3 regions of the Streptomyces sp. URMC 126 genome follow, and region 2 is predicted to be linked to each of the others. Evidence: riboswitches for the same ligand, from Rfam matches in the RefSeq annotation. Region 2 holds a riboswitch; each other region holds the start of a gene.
What was found. A riboswitch is a leader RNA that binds a small molecule or an ion and turns the genes downstream of it on or off. The one in region 2 is predicted to bind cyclic di-AMP.

Region 1 (7,187 bases), on a different contig from region 2:
GCCGGAACCGGAATGTCCCGGGCGCCCGCCCGGCGCGTCCGGCGGCGATGTCCCGGGCGCGTTCCGCGTCCCTCCTGACCACCGCGTCGACGAGCGCGGCGTGCGTCTCCCAGGTCTCCACCGGCCGCGCGGGCGGCTCCGGCGCGTACATCCAGGCGATCTTGCGCCGCACCTGGGTGAGCAGCGCGGCGAGGCTCGGACTGCCGGACGCCTGGGCGAGCGTCTCGTCGAACCAGTCGCCCAGCGGGCACAGCTCGCCCGGCTGCCCGCCCCGGGCACGCTCCCGGCCCAGCCGGACCAGCCCGCGCAACACCTTCACATGGGCCTCGGTGCGCCGCTGCGCGGCCCGGGCGGCCCCCAGCGGCTCCAGCAGCGCCCGTACCTCCAGCAGGTCGGCCGCCTCCTGCTCGGTCGGCTCGGCGACGCAGGCGCCCGCGTGCCGGCGCGTGGTCACGAAGCCCTCGGAGGCCAGTGTGCGCAGCGCCTCCCGCACCGGGACCCGCGAGACGCCGTAGCGGCGGGCGAGGAGTTCCTCGATGAGCCGGGTGCCGGGCGGGAAGGTGCCGGAGACGATGTCGTCGCGGACGGCCGCGCACACCGCCTGCGCGGAAACACGGCGGTTCTCGGAAACCGCGTCACTCACGCCGTTCACCAACGTCCCCGCATCGGACGAACCTCCGGATCGACCCCGTCGCCACTCGCCTGGCCCCGCCCGTCCCCGCTCGACCCGGCGGAAGACGACGGTCCGCACGCGCTTGACGCCTCTTCAGGGACCCGGTCGACTCTATGGCAATTCCCCGCGTTTTCCGATGGCCGTCCGAGTGCGAGGGAAGTGATTTGGCCAAGCGGAAGGAGAACGGAGAGAGCCGGAATACCGGCCCGTTTCCCCTTCGCGGCCGTGGGCGTCCGGTCCGGACGGCCGAGAGCCCCGCCCGGACGCGTGGTCCTGCGGGGCTCTGCGGAGGAAAGGCGAAGGCCGGGATCAGATGTCGACGCCGTGCGAGCGCAGGTAGGCGACCGGGTCGATGTCCGAGCCGTAGGTGGGCGCGGTGCGGGCCTCGAAGTGCAGGTGCGGGCCGGTCACGTTGCCGGTGGAGCCGGAGAGGCCGATCTGCTGCCCGGGGGTGACGGTCTGGCCGACGCTGACGCCGATCGACGACAGGTGGCCGTACTGGGTGTAGGTGCCGTCGTTGTGCTTGATGACGACGTTGTTGCCGTACGCGCCGCCGAAGCCGGCCTCGACGACGGTGCCGGCGCCCACGGCCTGCACGCTGGTGCCCTCACCGGCGTGGAAGTCGACGCCGGTGTGGCTGCCGGAGGACCACAGGCCGCTGGAGGCGTGGTACTGGGTGGAGACGAAGGAGCCGGCGATCGGCATCACGAAGGTGTTGAGGCGCTTGCGCTCCGCCTCGCGGGCCGCCCGCTCCTTCTCGGCGCGCTCGGCCTCGGCCTTCCGCTTGGCCTCGTCGGCGCGCTTCTTGACCAGGGCCGCCTGCTCCTTGGCCGCGGCCTCGGCCTTCTGGGTGGCGGTGTCCTGCTCGGCGACGCCGCGCTGCATCTGCGCCTGCTCGTCGATGCTGTCGGCCACATGGTCGGAGAGGACGACGGCCTGGGTGAGGCCGGTGTCCTGCGGGCGGGGCGCCTCGTCGGGAGAGGAGGCGGCGAAGGCCGGAGCGGCGACACCGGCGACGACGCCCGCGGCGCTCAGGGTGGCTATGCCGGCGACGTTGGCACCGACACGCACGGCACGGCTCGGACGACGGTGCTTCCCGGTGGCACGGGTGAACGCCATGGTTGCGGCTGTTCCTTTCCTTCCCTCTCGCCTACCGGGTTAGCTGACGGGTTCGGAGCAGGAAGGTCTCCTACGGCTCCCTCCGGAGAGGGACCCGATTCACCCCAGGGAACATGTGGTTCCCCGGCTCCCCTGGCTCGCGCCGTACGGGGACTCGGCGATGGCTGCCCGGGGCCGCGGTTGCGGCTCCGATCCGACGGACTGCCGCCCTGAAGCTAATCGCCGTCAGATTCGAACGGCAAACGGAACCCCGTTTTCGTGACGCACGCCACACGGAAACGGTGCAACCGCTCCTATAAATCGGGCATAACGGAGGCGCGTGACCCCCGAAGGACCCACGCGCCTCTCCGCCCCCGCGCGTGCGCCGGGGCGCACGCGGAGGATTGAGCTTCCGTCAGGCGGAAACGACCGTCACCTCGCCGATGCCGAGCGCCCGGACGGGCTCGGCGATCTCCGCGGCGTCCCCGACGAGCACGGTGACCAGGCGGTCGGCCGGGAAGGCGTTGACGACGGCCGCGGTGGCCTCCACCGTCCCGGTCTCCGCGAGGCGTTCGTACATCCGGGCCTGGAAATCGTCCTGGAGGTACTGCTCGACCTGGTCGGCCAGCGTGCCCGCGACGGCCGCCGCCGTCTCGTACTTGAGCGGCGCGACACCCACCAGGTTCTGCACGGCGACGTCGCGCTCGGCGTCCGTCAGCCCCTCGGCCGCGAGGGTGCGCAGCACCGTCCACAGGTCCGCCAGCGCCGGGCCCGTGTTGGGGGTGTCGACGGAGCCGCTGATGGCGAGCATCGCCACGCCGGTGCCGTCGGGGGCGGACCGCAGCACCTGGCCGAACGCGCGGACGCCGTAGGTGTAGCCCTTCTCCTCGCGCAGCACGCGGTCCAAGCGGGAGGTGAGCGTGCCGCCCAGGCAGTACGTGCCGAGCACCTGGGCGGGCCAGACCCGGTCGTGCCGGTCGGCGCCGACGCGGCCGATGAGCAGCTGCGTCTGGACGGCGCCGGGGCGGTCCACGATGACGACGCGGCCGGTGTCGTCGGCGGAGACGGGCGGGACGGGCCGGGGCTCGGCCGGGGAGCCCGTCCAGGCGCCGAGGGTGTCCGCCAGGGCCTGGTCCAGGTCGACCCCGGTGAGGTCGCCCACGATCACGGCGGTGGCGGTGGCCGGACGGACGTGGGCCTCGTAGAAGGCGCGCACGGAGGCGGCGTCGATGCGCTCGACGGTCTCCTCGGTGCCCTGCCGGGGCCGGGACATCCGCGAGTCGGCCGGGAACAGCTCGGCGGAGAGCGCCATGGCCGCCCGGCGGGCCGGGTTGGCGAGCTCGTGCGGGATCTCGTCCAGGCGGTTGCGGACCAGGCGCTCGACCTCGTTGTCGGGGAAGGCCGGGGCGCGCAGGGCGTCGGCGAGCAGCCCCAGGGCCTTGGTCAGCCGGGAGGCCGGGACCTCCAGGGAGAGCCGGACGCCGGGGTGGTCGGCGTGGGCGTCCAAGGTCGCGCCGCACCGCTCCAGTTCGGCCGTGAAGTCCTCGGCGCTGAGCTTGTCCGTGCCCTCGGAGAAGGCGCGGGCCATGATCGTGGCCACGCCCTCCAGGCCGGCCGGCTCGGCCTCCAGCGGCGCGGCGAGGCTGACCTCGACGGCGACGACCTGCTGGCCGGGGCGGTGGCAGCGCAGCACGGTCAGGCCGTTGGGCAGCCGGTCACGGTCGGGGGCGGGGAAGTTCCACGGGGTGGCCGTGCCCGGCCGGGGCCGCGGGTGGAACTGCATGGTGGGCTCGGCGGTGCCGGTGGCGCCCACGACTGCGGCTTCGCTCACTGGGCCGTCTCCTGTTCCTGTGCGATGACGTCGGCGGCGTCGGCTTCCCGCGCGGGGGCGTCCTCGGTCCCGTCCGCGCCCGCGGCCTGCGGCCCGGTCGGTTCGTAGACGAGCACCGCGCGGTTGTCGGGGCGCAGCCGCGCCTTGGCGACGGCCTGCACCTCCTCCGGAGTGATGTCCAGGACGCGCCGGACCGCGGTGAGGGCGAGCTGCGGGTCGCCGAAGAGGACGGCGAACCGGCAGAGTTCGTCGGCCCGTCCGCTGACCGTGGCCAGCCGGTCCAGCCACTCGCGCTCCAGCTGGGCCTGGGCGCGCTCCATCTCCTGGGCGGTGGGCCCCTCCAGGGCGAAGCGGGCCAGCTCCTCGTCGACGGCCGTCTCGATGTCGGGGACCTCGACGCCGGCGGACGCCTTGACGTCCAGCCAGCCCAGCGAGGGGGCGCCCGCCAGGCGCAGCATGCCGAAGCCCGCCGCGACGGCGGTGCGGTCGTGGCGGACGAGGCGGTTGTGCAGCCGCGAGGACTCGCCGCCGCCGAGGACGGTCAGCGCCAGGTCGGCGGCGTCCGCCTCACGGGTGCCGTCGTGCGGCAGGCGGTAGGCGGCCATCAGGGCGCGCGAGGGCACCTCCTCGCGGACCACCTGGCGCAGCTGCTCGCCGATGACCTCGGGCAGGGCGCCGTCGCGCGGCGGCTGCTTGCGGTCGTGGGCGGGGATGGACCCGAAGTACTTCTCGATCCAGGCGAGCGTCTGTTCGGGGTCGATGTCGCCGACCACGGCGAGGACGGCGTTGCCGGGCGCGTAGTACGTGCGGAAGAACTCCCGCGCGTCCTCCAGGGAGGTGGCGTCCAGGTCGGCCATCGAGCCGATGGGCGTGTGGTGGTAGGGGTGGCCCTCCGGGTAGACCATCGCCGTCAGCCGCTCGAACGCCGTGCCGTAGGGCACATTGTCGTACCGCTGGCGGCGCTCGTTCTTGACGACGTCGCGCTGGTTCTCCATGGACTCGTCGTCGAGCGCGGTGAGCAGCGAGCCCATCCGGTCGGCTTCCAGCCACAGCGCCAGCTCCAGCTGGTGGGCGGGCATGGTCTCGAAGTAGTTGGTCCGCTCGAAGCTGGTGGTGCCGTTGAGCGAGCCGCCGGCGCCCTGCACCAGCTCGAAATGGCCGTTGCCCTTCACCTGCGCCGAACCCTGGAACATCAGGTGCTCGAAGAGGTGGGCGAGGCCGGTGCGGCCCTTGACCTCGTGGCGCGAGCCGACGTCGTACCAGAGGCAGACTGCCGCGACCGGGGTCAGATGGTCCTCCGAGAGCACCACCCGCAAGCCGTTGGCCAGGCGGTGCTCGGTCGCTGTCAGGCCGCCGGTGCCGGCCTGTTGCGCGGCCGTGTGACCCATGGGCATGTACGTCCCTTCGATCGCTCGATATCTCGCTGCATCCCGCGCCGCCGTTACCCGCCCGCGGCGCCCGCGACGACTCGCGTGATGAACACTGCTGTCACTGTATGCAAGCGCACCGACATCCGGCGAAGTTCCCGGGGCCGGTGCGCTCCTCGCGGACGGGTCGCGGTCGGCGTTGTCAGTGGGGAGGTCCACAATGGTCGGCGTCAGTCCGCCCCCGGCAATCGACCGAAGGAGCCGCAGCCGCGATGGCCCGCCGCAGCACGAAGACCCCGCCGCCGGAAGAGTTCGAGGAGCGCATCCTCGACATCGACGTCGTCGACGAGATGCAGGGCTCCTTCCTCGAGTACGCCTACTCCGTCATCTACTCCCGCGCCCTGCCCGACGCCCGCGACGGCCTCAAGCCGGTGCAGCGCCGCATCCTCTTCCAGATGAACGAGATGGGCCTGCGGCCGGAGCGCGGCTATGTGAAGTGCGCCCGTGTCGTCGGCGAGGTGATGGGCAAGCTGCACCCGCACGGTGACGCCTCCATCTACGACGCGCTGGTGCGCATGGCGCAGCCGTTCTCCATGCGGCTCCCGCTCGTCGACGGCCACGGGAACTTCGGCTCCCTGGGCAACGACGACCCGCCGGCCGCCATGCGGTACACCGAGGCCCGGATGGCGTCCGCCACCTCGCTGATGACGGAGTCGATCGACGAGGACACGGTCGACTTCGGGGCCAACTACGACGGCAGCGAGAAGGAGCCGGTCGCCCTCCCGGCCGCCTATCCGAACCTGCTGGTCAACGGCGCCACGGGGATCGCGGTCGGCATGGCGACGAACATGCCGCCGCACAACCTGGGCGAGGTGATCGCCGCCGCCCGGCACCTGATCCGGCACCCCAACGCCGACCTCGACACCCTGATGAAGTACGTCCCCGGCCCCGACCTGCCCACAGGCGGCCGGATCGTCGGCCTGAACGGCATCCGGGACGCGTACGAGACCGGGCGCGGCACCTTCAAGATCCGCGCCACCGTCTCCGTCGAGAACGTGACGGCCCGCCGCAAGGGCCTGGTGGTGACCGAGCTGCCGTTCGCGGTCGGCCCGGAGAAGGTCATCTCCAAGATCAAGGACCTGGTCGGCGCGAAGAAGCTCCAGGGCATCGCCGATGTGAAGGACCTCACCGACCGGGCGCACGGCCTGCGGCTGGTCATCGAGATCAAGAACGGCTTCAACCCCGAGGCCGTGCTGGAGCAGCTCTACAAGCTGACCCCGATGGAGGAGTCCTTCGGCATCAACAACGTCGCGCTGGTGGACGGCCAGCCGCTGACGCTGGGGCTCAAGGAGCTGCTGGAGGTCTACGTCGACCACCGCTTCGAGGTGGTCCGGCGGCGCAGCGAGTTCCGCCGCGGCAAGCGCCGTGACCGGCTTCACCTGGTCGAGGGTCTGCTGGTGGCGCTCGTTGACATCGACGAGGTCATCAGAATCATTCGATCGAGCGATAACGCCGCGGCGGCGAAGGCGTCACTCGTCGAGCGCTTCTCCCTCTCCGAGGTGCAGACGCAGTACATCCTCGACACCCCGCTGCGCCGGCTGACGAAGTTCGACCGGATCGAGCTGGAGGACGAGCGCACCAAGCTGACCTCGGAGATCGAGGCCCTGACGAAGATCCTCGAATCGGACGCCGAGCTGCGCAAGCTGGTCTCCTCGGAACTGGCCGACGTGGCCAAGAAGTTCGGCACCGACCGTCGTACGGTCCTGCTCCAGTCGGCGGGCGCCCCGGCGTCGGCCGTGCCGCTCCAGGTCGCCGACGACCCCTGCCGGGTGCTGCTCTCCTCGACCGGTCTGCTGGCCCGTACCGCCACCGGCGAGCCGTTCACGCCCGGCACGGGCGAGGCCAAGCGGGTCAAGCACGACGTGATCGTCTCGGCGGTCCCCGCCACGGCGCTGGGCGAGGTCGGCGCGGTGACCTCGGCCGGACGGCTGCTGCGGCTGCGGGTGATCGATCTGCCCCAGCTGCCGGAGACGGCCGCGGCGCCCAACCTCGCCGGCGGCGCGCCGATCGCGGAGTTCCTGTCGTTGGCGGACGGCGAGCGGGTGGTCTGCCTGACCACGCTGGACGAGTCCTCGCCCGGCCTCGCCATCGGCACGGAGCAGGGCGTCGTCAAGCGCGTGGTCCCCGACTACCCGGCCAACAAGGACGAGCTGGAGGT
Region 2 (6,564 bases):
GAGATCGTCCTCGGCGACGTCCGCGACCCCGGCTCCGTCCGGGACCTGGTCAAGGGCGCCGACACCGTCTACCACCTGGCCGCGCTGATCGCGATCCCGTACTCCTACCGCGCCCCGCACAGCTATGTGGAGACGAACGTCACCGGCACCCTCAACGTCCTGGAGGCCGTACGCCACCTGGACATCCCGCGCCTGGTCCACACCTCCACCAGCGAGACCTACGGCACCGCGCGGACCGTGCCGATCAGCGAGGACCACCCCATCAACACCCAGTCCCCGTACGCCGCTTCCAAGGCCGGCGGCGACCGGCTCGCCGACAGCTACCACGCGAGCTTCGAGACGCCCGTCGTCACCCTGCGCCCCTTCAACACCTTCGGCCCGCGCCAGTCCATGCGCGCCGTCATCCCCACGGTCATCGGGCAGGTCGCGGCGGGGGAGCGGACCATCACCCTGGGCGACCTGCGCCCCACCCGGGACTTCAGCTACGTCAAGGACACCGTGGCCGCCTTCCGCGCCGTCGGCACCGCGCCCGCCGAGCGCGTCGTCGGCCGCACCTTCAACTCCGGTACCGGACAGGAGATCTCCGTCGGCGACCTGGTCGGCCTGATCGGCAAGATCATGGGCACCGACCTCGACGTCCGCGAGGACACCACCCGGATCCGGCCCGCCGCCTCCGAGGTGATGCGCCTCGTCTGCGACGCCTCCCGGCTGCGCGCCGCCACCGGCTGGGCGCCCGCGCACAGCCTGGAGGACGGCCTCGCCGCCACCGTGGAGTTCTTCCGCGACCCGGCCAACCTGGCCCGCTACAAGACCGGCATCTACAACGTGTGACCGCACCCCCTGCGACCGCTTCCCCCGGTCCACGCCCCGCACCACCGATCCGTCCTTGTACGCCAGTCACCTCACCCGAGAGGAAACGGCACCCATGCACGCAGTGATCCTCGCCGGAGGCAAAGGCATCCGGCTGCGCCCCTACACCACCGCCCTGCCCAAGCCGCTCGTGCCCATCGGCGACCAGCACGCGATCCTGGAGATCGTGATGCGGCAGCTGGCCGGTGCCGGCTTCCACAGCTGCACCCTGGCCATCGGCCACCTCGGGCACATCATCCGCGCCTACGTCGGCGACGGCTCCCAGTGGGGCCTGCGCGTCGACTACACGACGGAGGAGAGTCCGCTGGGCACCATGGGCCCGCTGCTCACCATGCAGGACCGGCTGCCCGAGCACTTCCTGGTGATGAACGGCGACGTCCTCACCGACCTCGACTTCGCCGACGTCCTGCGCGCTCACCGCGCCTCCGGGGCGCCGCTCACCATCGCCACGTACGCCCGCAAGGTCAGCATCGACTTCGGCGTGCTGACCACCGAGGCCGGCCGGGTCACCGGTTTCACCGAGAAGCCCAGCATGGACTACCGCGTCTCGATGGGCGTCTACGGCGTCTCCCGCGACGCCCTGGCCCGCTACACACCCGGCCTGCCGCTCGGCTTCGACGAGCTGGTCCTGGACCTGCTCGCCGCCGGGACGCCGCCGAACGCCTACGAGTTCGAAGGCTACTGGCTGGACATCGGGCGCCCCGACGACTACGACCGGGCCAACGCGGAGTTCTCCCACCGCCGCGACCTGCTGATCAAAGGAGCGTGAACGACCCGCATGCGGATCCTCGTCCTGGGCGCGACCGGCTTCCTCGGCCGGCACGCCGCCGAGCAGCTGCGCGCCCTCCCCGGCGCGCGGGTGCTCGACGGCGGCCGGTCGCCGGGCTCCGCCCTCCCGTGCGACCTGGCCGGCGCCGACGCCGCCGACCTGGCCGTCGCCCTGCGCGGGGCGGCCCCCGACGCCGTCGTCAACTGCGCGGGAGCCACCGGCGGCAGCGCCACCGTCCTCACCGCCACCAACGCGCGCGGCCCGGCCGTGCTCTGCGAGGCGCTGCGGCAGGCCGCCCCCAGCGCCCGGCTGGTGCACCTCGGGTCGTCGGCCGAGTACGGGGCGGGAGGCGGCGCCCGCTCGCTCACCGAGTCCGCCCCGGCCGCCCCGCTCGGCCTCTACGGGGCCACCAAGCTCGCGGGCACCCTCGCCGTCACCGGCTCCGGGCTCGACGCGCTCGTCCTGCGGGTGTTCAACCCGCTGGGCCCCGGCTCCCCGCCCGGGTCACTGCCGGGCCGGCTGGCGGAGGGGATCCGCGAGGCCGGGCCGGACGGCGTCGTCCGCACCGGCGACCTCTCCGCGCACCGCGACTTCGTCGACGCCCGCGACGTCGCCCGGGCCGTCGTGCTCGCCGTCACCGCTTCCGAGCCGGTGACCGGCGTGCTCAACATCGGCAGCGGCACGGCGCGCACGGCCCGCGAGGTCGCCGAGGGGCTGGCGCGGGCCGCCGGTTTCCGGGGGCGGTTCGCCGAGGACGGCGCCGGGTCGCCGCGCTCGGCGGCGCTGGCCTGGCAGCAGGCCGACGTCACGGCCGCCGAACGGACCCTCGGCTGGCGTCCCGAGCACCCGTTCGACACCACCCTCGCCGACCTCTGGGCCGCCGCCCGGACCCCGTCGGCGGGAGTGTCCCGGTGACAGCGCCGCCCGGCGGCCGACGGCTGCTGGTGCCGCTGTACGTCCACCCGGCGGTGGACCCCGGGGCGTGGGCGGCCCTGCTGCGGGCCGCCCCCGCGCTGCGCGGGGTCGTGCTCAACGCGGCCGACGGCCCGGGGCGGCGGCCCGACCCGGCGTTCCGCGACGCGGCCGGCCGGCTCCGGGACGCGGGGGTCCCGGTGCTGGGGTACGTGGACACCGGCTACGGGCGGCGGTCCCTCCGCGCGGTGCTGACGGACGTCCGCCGGCACCGCGGCTGGTACGGCGTCGACGGGGTGTTCCTCGACCAGGCGCCGACGGCACCCGCGTTCCTGCCCCGCTACCGCCGACTCGCGGCGCTGGCACGGGTGTCGGGGGCCCGTACGGTCGTGTTCAACCACGGGACGCACCCGGACCCCGGGTACGCCCGGATCGCCGACCTGCTCGTGACCTTCGAGGGACCCTGGGAGGCGTACCGCACGGCCGCCGTCCCCGCCTGGACGAAATCCCATCTCCCCTCCCGCTTCTGCCACTTGGTCTACGGTGTGCCGCAGGAGCGGGCCGACCACGTGTCCCGCACGGCCGGTTCGCGCGGTGCCGGAGTGCACTGCGCGGTACCGGGAAGGGGAGAGAATCCATGGCAGACCGCACCACCGCCGGACGCCTGAAAGCCGGCCCTCCGCGGGGCGAGTACCCGAAACCGGCCGGCAGCCGGCGCGGAGGGACCCGCCGGGCCCTCGGCGCCGGGGCCTTGACGGCCGCGGCCCTCCTCGTCGCCGTCGGCTGCTCGGCCTCGGGGGACCGGGAAGGCGCGGACCGGGCCGACGGGCCGGACGACGACGGGACGCCGAGTGCCTCGGCCGAGCACCGGCCCGGCGGCGAGGCGGGCGCCGGCCGTGCCGGGGGCCCGGGCGGGCCGGACCGGACGCCGGGGAAGCCCCGCCGGGGCGGGGGCTCCACGCCGTCCTCCGGCGGGCCGTCCGCCGCGCCGTCGACGCCGGAGGCCGGCTCGTCGTCCGGTCCGTCGTCCGATCCTTCGTCCGGCTCTCCGTCCGGTTCTTCCGCCGGCCGGGCGCGCTGGCAGCCGCGCCCCGGTACCCGCTGGCAGTGGCAGCTCGACGGGAAGGTCGACACCTCGGTGGACGTCCCCGTCTACGACATCGACGGTTTCGAGAACGACGCGGCGACCGTGGAACGGCTGCACGCCGACGGCCGCAAGGTCGTCTGCTACGTCAACGTGGGCGCGTACGAGGACTGGCGGCCGGACGCGAAGAAGTTCCCGGAGTCCGTGCTGGGCGAGGACAACGACGGCTGGAAGGGCGAGAAGTGGCTCGACATCCGGCGGCTCGACGTCCTCGGGCCCATCATGGCGGAACGTTTCGACATGTGCCGGAAGAAGGGGTTCGACGCCGTCGAGCCGGACCTGACCGAGGGGTTCAGAAACGAGACCGGCTTCCCCCTCACCGCCGCCCACCAATTGGCGTTCAACCGGATGGTCGCCCGGCTCGCCCATGAGCGCGGCATGGCCGTCGGACTGAAGAACGACCTCGACCAGATCCCGGAGCTCGTCGGCGACTTCGACTTCGCCGTGAACGAACAGTGCGCCGAATTCGGCGAATGCGACAAACTGTCGCCGTTCGTGCGGCGCGGCAAGGCGGTGTTCCACGTCGAATACAAGCTGGAACCGGGGGAGTTCTGCGGCCGGGCCAAGAATCTGGGGCTCAGTTCGATGCAGAAGAGACTCGGTCTCAGTTCCTGGCGTCGCCCCTGCTGAGAGGGGGTGGTACCGCCGGAATCAAACCCTCCGGCGAGCGTGAAGAACCTCACAGAACGCCGTTTCGACACCGGATTTCGCCGGTGGATGGTGCAGGATCATGCACCGAACGACCAAGAACCCGTCACAGAGGCGGGCGACCCGGGCGGACGCCGAGTCCTGCCGCCGCTCCGGGTGCGGACCGGATACACGCGGATCGGCAGGAGCGGGAGACCCAGGCAAGACGGACCACGATGGCGGTGGTTCTAGGGGTGAAGCCACATGGTGGCCGGGCAACTTTGTCAGCCCGAACCCGACAGGTCATCTTTCGCAGGCGGATGACGAAGGGCTTACTCGGCATGTCTGCGCTGCCTCGAATACCCGCGCTCATCTCCCGGGCCGGAACCGCATCGGCCCTCACCGCCGCCACCGTCGCGGCGTCCGTCCTGCTCCCCGGCATGGCCGGCGACGCCCAGGCGGCCACCCCCGGCTCCAAGGCCGTCAAGGTCGCGGCGTCCAAGAAGGGCTCCCCGTACCAGTGGGGTGCCACCGGGCCCAACCGCTTCGACTGCTCGGGCCTGACGCTCTACTCGTTCAAGAAGGCCGGCAAGAAGCTGCCCCGCGTGGCCGCCGACCAGTACAACGCCACGCGGCACATCTCGCGCGGCTCCCGCTCCGTCGGCGACCTGGTGTTCTTCCACTCCGGCAGCAACGTCTACCACGTGGGCATCTACGCGGGTGGCGGCAAGATCTGGCACGCTCCCGGCACCGGCAAGAAGGTCCGCCTGGAGAAGATCTGGACCAACAGCGTCTGGTACGGCCGCGTCCGCTGACGCCTTGGCGTCGCGACGCCGTGACGCCGTGACGCTGTGAAGACGCACCACCGGGGCCGACGCTCGATCGGCGGCGCCGGCCCCCGCTTCCGCATGACCCCTCACCAGGGCTCCGGCGGCCTCACCCCCGCGTCGAGGCCGCCCCACCCCGCCATGGCGGCTCTCACTCCGCCATGGCGGCCCGTATCGCCGAGGCCTTCTCGGCGGGGTGGTACCCGGACGGCACTCCCTCGGCCAGCAGGACGGTACCGAGGACGTGCGGCGTCCGGAGCGGGATCAGCTCCCGGTACGCGGGCGAGTCGTACCACTCCCGGGCCCGCGCCAGGTCCGGGAACTCGATGAGCACCAGGTCCCCCTCCCACGTCCCCTCACGGACGTCCAGCTCCCCGCCGTGCACCACGAACCGGCCCCCGAAGGGGTCGAGGGTGTCCTGGATCCGCTCGACGTACTCGACGACGTCCTGATGCGGGACGCTGCTGTGGAAGTGACCGAGGGCGTAAGCGGGCATCGTCGTCTCCTGACCTGGTGGCTCGGCGGCTCGTCGTGAACCCCACTCTGTCGCGCCGCGCGCGGCGGGGCCATTACCCGAAAGGTCATGGCCGGGAGCCTCGGGGACTCCCCGCCCCACCGCCAACAACCGCCCGGCTGCCCGCGTATGAGGGCGTCGAGAGACGGTGCGCCGCCGACGCGGGTCGTCGCTACCAGGTGCGCCCGCGAACTGGCCGTCTTCCGGGACAACTCCGCCCGCGAACCGCTCGACGACGCCTTCCACTTCCTCTTCCGTGTCCACGGCCTGGTGAACGCCGTGGTGGGCGACGAACCGCACAGCGCGCCGGAGGCGATGGAGACGGCCATCACACAACTCGGGTACCAGGGCCACCCGTTGAAGAAGTCCGACAAGCACGCGGCGGAATGGCAACGGCAGCGCCAACGACAGGAAGCCGATGTCGTGCCCGCGGAGTCGGGCATGGAAGGCCCTGGCGAGCGCCTCCCTCGGCACCCTCCCTCTGCGCGAAGCGCTGACCAGCACCGGGGGAGCAGGGGAAAACCCGATGTCGCCCCGCTTCGGCGGGTGATAGGCATCCGCCCATGGACGATCTCGTGACAGCCCGCCTCATCCTCCACTCCCTCACCGTCCCCGAGGCCGAGAACATTGCCGCCGAGCGCCCCGAGCGGCTCCCGCACTGGGTGCCCGGTTACCCGGAGGAGGACGACGTCAGGGCCTCCCTCCGGTTCCTCGAGGCGGTGGCGGAGTACGGGCCCGGGCGGCATCCGGGGGCGTACGAGATACGGAGCCGGGAGGACGGGCGGGTGGTCGGAGGGCTGGACTTCCACGGGCCTGCCGACGAGGACGGGGCCGTCGTCGTCGGCTACGGACTGCTGCCCGCCGAGCGCGGCAAGGGGTACGCCTCCGAGGCGCTGCGCGC
Region 3 (7,157 bases), on a different contig from region 2:
CTCTCCGTCCGCGACGAGGTGACGTTCCGTCATCCGGACGCAGCCGACGTCCACGCTGCGCGCGGCCCGCACCCGGTCGTCGCCGACGACGAACTCCGTCGAGCCGCCGCCGATGTCCACCACCAGGAAGGGACGGTCGAGGTCCGTGCGGCCGGCGAGCTCCTTGGTGGCGCCGGTGAAGGAGAACTCCGCCTCCAGATCGCCCGTGATCACCTCGGGCTCGACGCCCAGGATGTCCACGACGCCGGCCACGAACTCCGCGCGGTTCTTCACGTCCCGGGACGCGGAGGTGGCGACGAACCGTACGCGCTCCGCGCCGTGCGCCCGGATCACCTCGGCGTACTCCCGGCACGCGGCGAACGTCCGCTCCAGCGCCTCCGGCGCGAACCGCCCGGTGCGGTCCACGCCCTGGCCGAGCCGGACGATCGTCATCCGCCGGTCGAGCTCCTTGAACCCGCCGGTGGCGGGGTCGAGGTCGGCGACGAGCAGACGGATCGAGTTCGTACCGCAGTCGATCGCGGCAACACGGCGGGTCATGCGGAGTTCTCCCTATTCCTCGTCGGAGCTGTCGGACGGCGACTGCGCGCCGCACGGCGTCACGCACGGCCCCTTGCGCCACCACTCCGGCAGCATCGCGATCGTCTCGTCGCCCAGCGGGTTGACGCCGGGACCGGCCGCCAGCGAGTGCCCCACCAGCACGTGCAGGCACTTGACCCGGTCCGGCATGCCGCCCGCGCTCGGGAAGCCCTCCAGCACCTCGATCGCGTCCCGCCGGCGGATGTAGTCCTCGTGCGCGGCGCGGTACGCGGCGGCCAGCTCCGGGTCGCTCTGCAGCCGGGCGCTCATCTCCTTCATCACGCCCTCGGCCTCCAGCGTGCCGATGGCGGAGGCCGCCCGCGGGCACGTCAGGTAGTACAGCGTCGGGAACGGCGTGCCGTCCTCCAGCCGCGGCGCGGTCTCGACGACGTCCGGGTTGCCGCAGGGGCAGCGGTGGGCGATCGCCCGCAGGCCGCGCGGGGGGCGGCCGAGCTGCTCCTTGAACGCGGCGATGTCCGCGTCGGTGGGCTCGGTGGGCTCGGTCTGGGGAGGAGGGGTTTCCATGTGCTCGCTCGTGTCGGAGGGTCGGAGGGTCGGAGGGGTTTCGAAGAGAGTGCGGCGGCGCCGCGCGTCAGCGACGGGCGTCCGAGGTGTCCACGCCGTCCCAGAGGTTGACGTACCACGGCCGGTCGGCGGCGCCCTGGTCGCGGCGGTGCCGGGCGTTGCCACTGCCGTCCACGACCGTGTAACCGGTCTCGCCGGGCCGTACGTAGTGCAGGTGCTCGCGCGCCAGCCGTTCCACGTACGCGGGGTCCTCCAGCCGCGCCTTCTCCTCGCGCAACCGCTTCACCTGCTCCTTGGCCTGCTCGGAGCGGTGCCGCTGGTCGTCGATGTCCGAACGCTGGGTGACCCACTGCCGCATCGGGTAGGCCAGGGCGACGATCAGCGAGCAGACGACGAGCGCCAGCAGCGCCGCCCGGCCGGTGAGCCGGCTGCGCCGCGGCGGACGGGTGCGCCGGGCCCGGGCGTCGGGGCCCTGGACGAGGACCGTGCCGATCGCCTTGAGCCTGGTCGCGGTGGAGAACCGTTCCGCCGCCACATCGCCTCCCCGCTGCCGGCTTCACCGAAGCCGGAACGCATGCCAAAACCGTCCCCGGCCACGGTACGGGACCGTGGCCGGGGACGGGGTGAGGCGTGAGGCTTTGTCAGCCTCGCACGCGCACTGCCGGAGGCGCGGCTCAGCCCTGGCGGAAGCGCGGGAACGCGCTGCGGCCGGCGTACACCGCGGCGTCGTCGAGGATCTCCTCGATGCGCAGCAGCTGGTTGTACTTGGCGACGCGCTCGGAGCGGGCCGGGGCGCCGGTCTTGATCTGGCCGCAGTTGGTGGCGACGGCCAGGTCGGCGATGGTGACGTCCTCGGTCTCGCCGGAGCGGTGGGACATCATGCACTTGAAGCCGTTGCGCTGGGCCAGCTCGACGGCGTCCAGCGTCTCGGTCAGCGAACCGATCTGGTTGACCTTGACCAGCAGGGCGTTGGCGGCGCCCTCCTCGATGCCGCGGGCGAGGCGCTCCGGGTTGGTGACGAACAGGTCGTCACCGACGAGCTGGACCTGGTCGCCGAGGCGCTCGGTGATGGTCTTCCAGCCGTCCCAGTCGTCCTCGAACAGCGGGTCCTCGATGGAGACCAGCGGGTACGCCTCGACGAGCTCGGCGTAGTAGTCGGTCATCTCGGCGGCGGTGCGGGTCTGGCCCTCGAAGGTGTAGACGCCGTCCTTGTAGAACTCGGACGCGGCGACGTCGAGCGCGAGCGCGATGTCCTGGCCGGGGGTGTAGCCGGCCTGCTTGATGGCCTCCAGGATCAGGTCCAGGGCCTCGCGGTTGGAGCCGAGGTTCGGGGCGAAGCCGCCCTCGTCGCCCAGGCCGGTGGACAGGCCCTTGGCCTTCAGCACGGCCTTGAGGGTGTGGTAGACCTCGGTGCCCCAGCGCAGCGCCTCGGAGAAGGACTCGGCGCCGATCGGCGCGATCATGAACTCCTGGATGTCCACGTTGGAGTCGGCGTGCGAGCCGCCGTTCAGGATGTTCATCATCGGAACGGGCAGCAGGTGCGCGTTCGGGCCGCCGAGGTAGCGGAAGAGGGGGAGGTCCGAGGCCTCGGAGGCGGCGTGCGCGACGGCGAGGGAGACGCCCAGGATGGCGTTGGCGCCCAGGGAGCCCTTGTTGTCGGTGGCGTCCAGGTCGAACATGGCCTGGTCGATCAGGCGCTGCTCGGTGGCGTCGTAGCCGACGAGCTCCGGGCCGATCTGCTCGATGACGGCCAGGACGGCCTTCTCGACGCCCTTGCCCAGGTAGCGGTTCTTGTCCCCGTCACGGAGCTCGATGGCCTCGAAGGCACCGGTCGAGGCGCCGGACGGCACGGCGGCGCGGCCGGTGGAGCCGTCGTCGAGGCCGACCTCGACCTCGACCGTGGGGTTGCCTCGCGAGTCGAGGATCTCGCGAGCTACGACGACGTCGATGGACGGCACGAGGGTCTCCTTCGTGTGTGTCTGGGTACTCCAGCGTTCTGCAGCACGAGCCTAACGGGCGCCGGAGGGTCCACCCGCCCCCGGAGCGCCACCCCGCCGGAAAAATGGCACAAACGCCGAGATCAAGGGACGAATGGGCGGGCTGTTCGCTCAACGGGGAACCGGAGCGGGAACTCGCCGGGCGAGAGACCGGGTGAGAGAGGGGACGTACGGAAACGGCGGAGCCCCGCTCCGATGCGGCCCGGGGGGGTCGGTCGCATGGGAGCGGGGCGGTTCCGCTGCGGCTCGGAACGACGTTCCGGGCCGGTGGTACGTGTGCGGCGGTACGGGTCGGGGGGTACGGACGCTGCGGTACGAACGGGCCGTACGCCCCTCGCACCACCGCGCACCGCGCGCCCGGCGCACTTGCCCTTGCGCAGGGCGCGCGGCTCAGGAACGGACCTCAGCTGAGGTGCAGCTTCTGGCCGGGGAAGATGAGGTCGGCGCTCTCCACGACGTCCTTGTTGCGGTCGTAGAGCTTCTCCCAGCCGCCCTTGACCTTCTTGGCCTCGGCGATCTTGGCGAGGGTGTCGCCTTCCTTCACCTCGTACTCGCCGTCGCCGATCTTGACGGTCTTCGGCGCGGCGTGCTTCGGCGCGGCCGGCTTGGCGGCCGGGGCCGGGGCCTCCTCGGCGTGCCGCTGTGGGGCGGCGTGCTTCGGCGCGGCCTTGCGCTCGCTGCGGTCGGCGTGGCTCTGGCCGGTCGAACGCTGGCCCGAGGTCGACTTGGAGACGACCTTGCCGGAGCCGGAGCCGTCGACCTGCGGGGCGCCGCCACCGCGGGTCAGACCGCCCTCGGAGGCGCAGCCCCAGGCGCCGGGGCCCTGGGCGGCGAGCAGCTTCTCGGCGACCAGGATCTGCTGGCCCTTGGTGGCGAGGTCGGCGCGCGGCGCGTACTTGGTGCCGCCCATGGCGGCCCACGAGGACTGCGAGAACTGCAGACCGCCGTAGTAGCCGTTGCCGGTGTTGATCGACCAGTTGCCGCCGGACTCGCACTGGGCCACGCGGTCCCAGGTCTGCACGGAGGCGGCGTGGGCGGACGTGGCCATCATCAGCGGGGCGGCGACTGCGGCGCCGGTGACACCCGCGAGCGTGGCGATGCGGACGGCCTTGTTCGGACGACGGTGCTTGCCCTTGGACATGACTCGGTTTCCTCACCGGCGCCTACGAGGTGAGCTGTCGGGTTCGGGCGTGAGTTGCCCGGCCCGGTGGCTCGCGCTCACCAGGCTTCACCCCAAGCCGTCCCGGTACGTCGGTCGTTGACCGATGAACCGTTCCGGCGACCTACCGTGGTTCCCCCGCTCCTGCCTACGGCGCTTGCGCGACGACTCCCCCGGCCGCCGGCAGGATTCGGCGTGACGACCGTGGTGCTCGCGATGGCGAGCGATGACGACGTTAAGCACAGACGGCCGATGGGTTCAAACCCTCCTTTTCGGCCACCGTCTGCTCCCCCCACCCCGGGGAACTCACTGTTTCCGCAGGTGAGGATGGTTTCTCGGGATTCTGACGAGCCGTCTCCCCGCCGATGTCAACGAGACCCATGTCTCACTTTCATCCGGAACGGACATTCGACGCGAACTCCCCCGCTACTTCTTCAGTTCGAGCTGCTGACCCGGGTGAATCAGGTCGGGATCGCCCCCGACGACCTTTTTGTTGTCCTGGTACACGCGATGCCAGCCGCCCTCGACGCGGTGCTGCTGAGCGATCTCTGACAGGTTGTCACCGGGGCGCACGGTGTAGTCGTGAGCGGCGGAGGCATCGGCGCGCCCGCGCTCGGTGCCACGCGACGCGCGCTCGGCGCCGGAACCGGTCGATTCCGCGCGGTGCTTGCCCGCTCCCGCGCCGTCCGCGCCGGCGCGCTGCCGCTCACCGATGGTGCCGGAGGCGGACGTTCCGGAGTGCGAACCGCCGGCCGTTCCGGCGTCCGTTCCCGACTCGGCGCCGGTACCGGATCGCGAGTCGGCCGTGGAGCCGGCCTTCGAGCCGGTGTTCGCGTCGCCCTTCGCGTCCGTGGACGACGTGTCGGACGAGGTGCCCGCCGCGTCGCCGTCCGGCTTGCGGTGCTTGCCGCCGGAGGACTTGTCCTGCTGCCCACCCGGCTTCCCGGAGGCGTCGGTGCCGCCGTGCTCGCCCGCCTTCCCGTCCTTGTCGGCCGACCGGTCGGAGGAGGCGTCCTTCCCGGTGGAGGTGCCCGACCCCTTCTCGGAGGACTTGCCGGAGGACGTGTCGGAGGACGCGTCGGAGGACGTGTCGGACGTCTTGCCGGACGAGGTGTCCCGCGTCCGCCCGGAGTCGGACGTTCCGGAGGACCCGGACCCGGAGGCCGGCGCGTGCGACGGGCCCTCGACGGCCTCGTGCGGCATGCCCGGGTTGACCTCGGGCGCCCGACCGTCCTTGGTCAGGTCGGACTTCACCGCGCAGGCGGGCCATGCGTACGGGCCGCGCGCCTCCAGAATGCGCTGTGCGACGGCGATCTGCTGGGCGCGGCTGGCCTGGTCGGGGCGCGGCGCGAACTCCGTACCCCCGTACTGCTTCCACATCTCGGGCGTGAGCTGCAGTCCGCCGTAGAACCCGTTGCCCGTGTCCGCGCTCCACAGGCCGCCGCTCTCGCACTGGGCGACGCGGTCCCAGGTGGGCGCGTCGGCGGCGTCGGCCGTGGTGGCGCCGAGCAGGGGCATGGCGATTCCGGCGCCCGTCACGCCCGCGGCGACGACCACGGCGGGCAGTTGACGGGGACGACGATGTCGGCCTTTCCCGGAGAGCATGCGATCACCTCTCGTATGGCTGCCGACCGGCTGCTGACCGCTGCCGATCGTGTGGCTGCTGAATATGACGGCAGAAGATAGCCACGCCCCTCAGGAGCCACAACCCACCGTGATCGACGCCGGACGACGGTCAAGCCGAGTTGACGTATAGTCATGTGCCCGTCTGCCCGGGCTCCGGCGAGAAGGCCACGGGCAGGGTCCGCAGGCCCCGCATGATGAGCCCGCCGCGCCATCTCAGATCGTCCGGATCGGCGGAAAGCCGCAGGTCGGGGAGGCGCCGCAGCAGCGTCGCGAGCGCCGTCCGGCCCTCCAGCCGCGCCAGCGGCGCACCGAGGCAGTAGTGGATGCCGTGCCCGTACCCGAGGTGCTGATTGTCACTGCGGGCGAGGTCGAGGGTGTCGGGGTCGGCGAACCGTTCCGGGTCGCGGTCGGCCGCCGCGAGGACGACGAGCACGGGGTCGCCCTCGGCGATGCGCTGCCCGCCGATCGTCAGGTCCCGGGTGGCGAACCGCCAGGTGGCCAGCTCCACCGGACCGTCGTACCGCAGCAGCTCCTCCACCCCGGTCTCCAGCAGGCTCTCGTCCCCGGCGGCCAGCGCGCGCTGCAGGCGCTCGCGCTCCCCGGGGTTGCGCAGCAGCGCGTAGGTGCCGTTGCCGATGAGGTTGACGGTGGTCTCGAAACCGGCGAAGAGCAGGATGAAGGCCATGGCGGCGGCCTCGTTCTCGGTGAGGTGCTCACCGTGGTCGCTCGCCCTGATCAACCCGGAGATCAGGTCGTCGCCCAGGTCCTCGCGCTTGCGGTGGATCAGCTCGGCGAGGTACGTCCGCATCCGCTTCACGGAACGGGCCACTCCGCCGCGTGGGCCGCCGCCGTGCCGGATCATCATCCCGGCCCAGTCCCGGAAGTCGTCCTGGTCCTCCGGCGGGACGCCGAGCATGTCGCAGATGGCGTAGATGGGGAGCGGGAACGCGAACTCGTGGATGAGGTCCGCCTCCCCGCGCTCCGCGAACCCGTCGATGAGCCGGTCCGTGAGCTCCTGCACGCGGGGCGCGAACTCCGCGACGCGCCGGGGCGTGAACGCCTTGGACACCAGGCGGCGGAGGCGGGTGTGGTCCGGGGGGTCGATGTTGAGCAGGTGCGTCATGAGGTTGGCACTCCGCTCGCCCGGAATGCCCACCTTGCCCTTGCCGTGCGCGGACTCGGAGTGGTGCACGGGGTTCTTCGACAACCGCTGGTCGGCCAGTGCCTGCCGCGCGTCGGCGTACCGGGTGACCAGCCAGGCCTCCACGCCGCTC

Region 1: it holds a riboswitch for cyclic di-AMP, as region 2 does, so the genes downstream of both, ACSNOK_RS11920 (M23 family metallopeptidase) here and ACSNOK_RS28605 (C40 family peptidase) in region 2, are expected to answer to the same signal.
Region 3: it holds a riboswitch for cyclic di-AMP, as region 2 does, so the genes downstream of both, ACSNOK_RS08755 (transglycosylase family protein) here and ACSNOK_RS28605 (C40 family peptidase) in region 2, are expected to answer to the same signal.

What each region holds. Positions count from the first base shown of each region.
Region 1 is NZ_JBPQTX010000073.1:18,305-25,491, reverse strand. It holds gene ACSNOK_RS11925 (GntR family transcriptional regulator) at 1-652, opposite strand, end outside; gene ACSNOK_RS11920 (M23 family metallopeptidase) at 983-1,792, opposite strand; cyclic di-AMP (ydaO/yuaA leader) riboswitch at 1,806-1,962, opposite strand; gene ACSNOK_RS11915 (M16 family metallopeptidase) at 2,187-3,554, opposite strand; gene ACSNOK_RS11910 (M16 family metallopeptidase) at 3,599-4,996, opposite strand; gene ACSNOK_RS11905 (DNA gyrase/topoisomerase IV subunit A) at 5,242-7,187, shown strand, end outside.
Region 2 is NZ_JBPQTX010000343.1:564-7,127, reverse strand. It holds partial or broken gene ACSNOK_RS28630 (SDR family NAD(P)-dependent oxidoreductase) at 1-831, shown strand, start outside; gene ACSNOK_RS28625 (sugar phosphate nucleotidyltransferase) at 926-1,639, shown strand; gene ACSNOK_RS28620 (NAD-dependent epimerase/dehydratase family protein) at 1,649-2,554, shown strand; gene ACSNOK_RS28615 (spherulation-specific family 4 protein) at 2,551-3,219, shown strand; gene ACSNOK_RS28610 (endo alpha-1,4 polygalactosaminidase) at 3,303-4,325, shown strand; cyclic di-AMP (ydaO/yuaA leader) riboswitch at 4,506-4,656, shown strand; gene ACSNOK_RS28605 (C40 family peptidase) at 4,664-5,137, shown strand; gene ACSNOK_RS28600 (DUF1330 domain-containing protein) at 5,301-5,645, opposite strand; gene ACSNOK_RS28595 (hypothetical protein) at 5,793-6,242, shown strand; gene ACSNOK_RS28590 (GNAT family N-acetyltransferase) at 6,227-6,564, shown strand, end outside.
Region 3 is NZ_JBPQTX010000048.1:405-7,561, reverse strand. It holds gene ACSNOK_RS08775 (Ppx/GppA phosphatase family protein) at 1-537, opposite strand, end outside; gene ACSNOK_RS08770 (DUF501 domain-containing protein) at 550-1,101, opposite strand; gene ACSNOK_RS08765 (FtsB family cell division protein) at 1,169-1,636, opposite strand; gene eno (phosphopyruvate hydratase) at 1,776-3,059, opposite strand; gene ACSNOK_RS08755 (transglycosylase family protein) at 3,502-4,239, opposite strand; cyclic di-AMP (ydaO/yuaA leader) riboswitch at 4,244-4,423, opposite strand; gene ACSNOK_RS08750 (transglycosylase family protein) at 4,684-5,862, opposite strand; gene ACSNOK_RS08745 (cytochrome P450 family protein) at 6,014-7,157, opposite strand, start outside.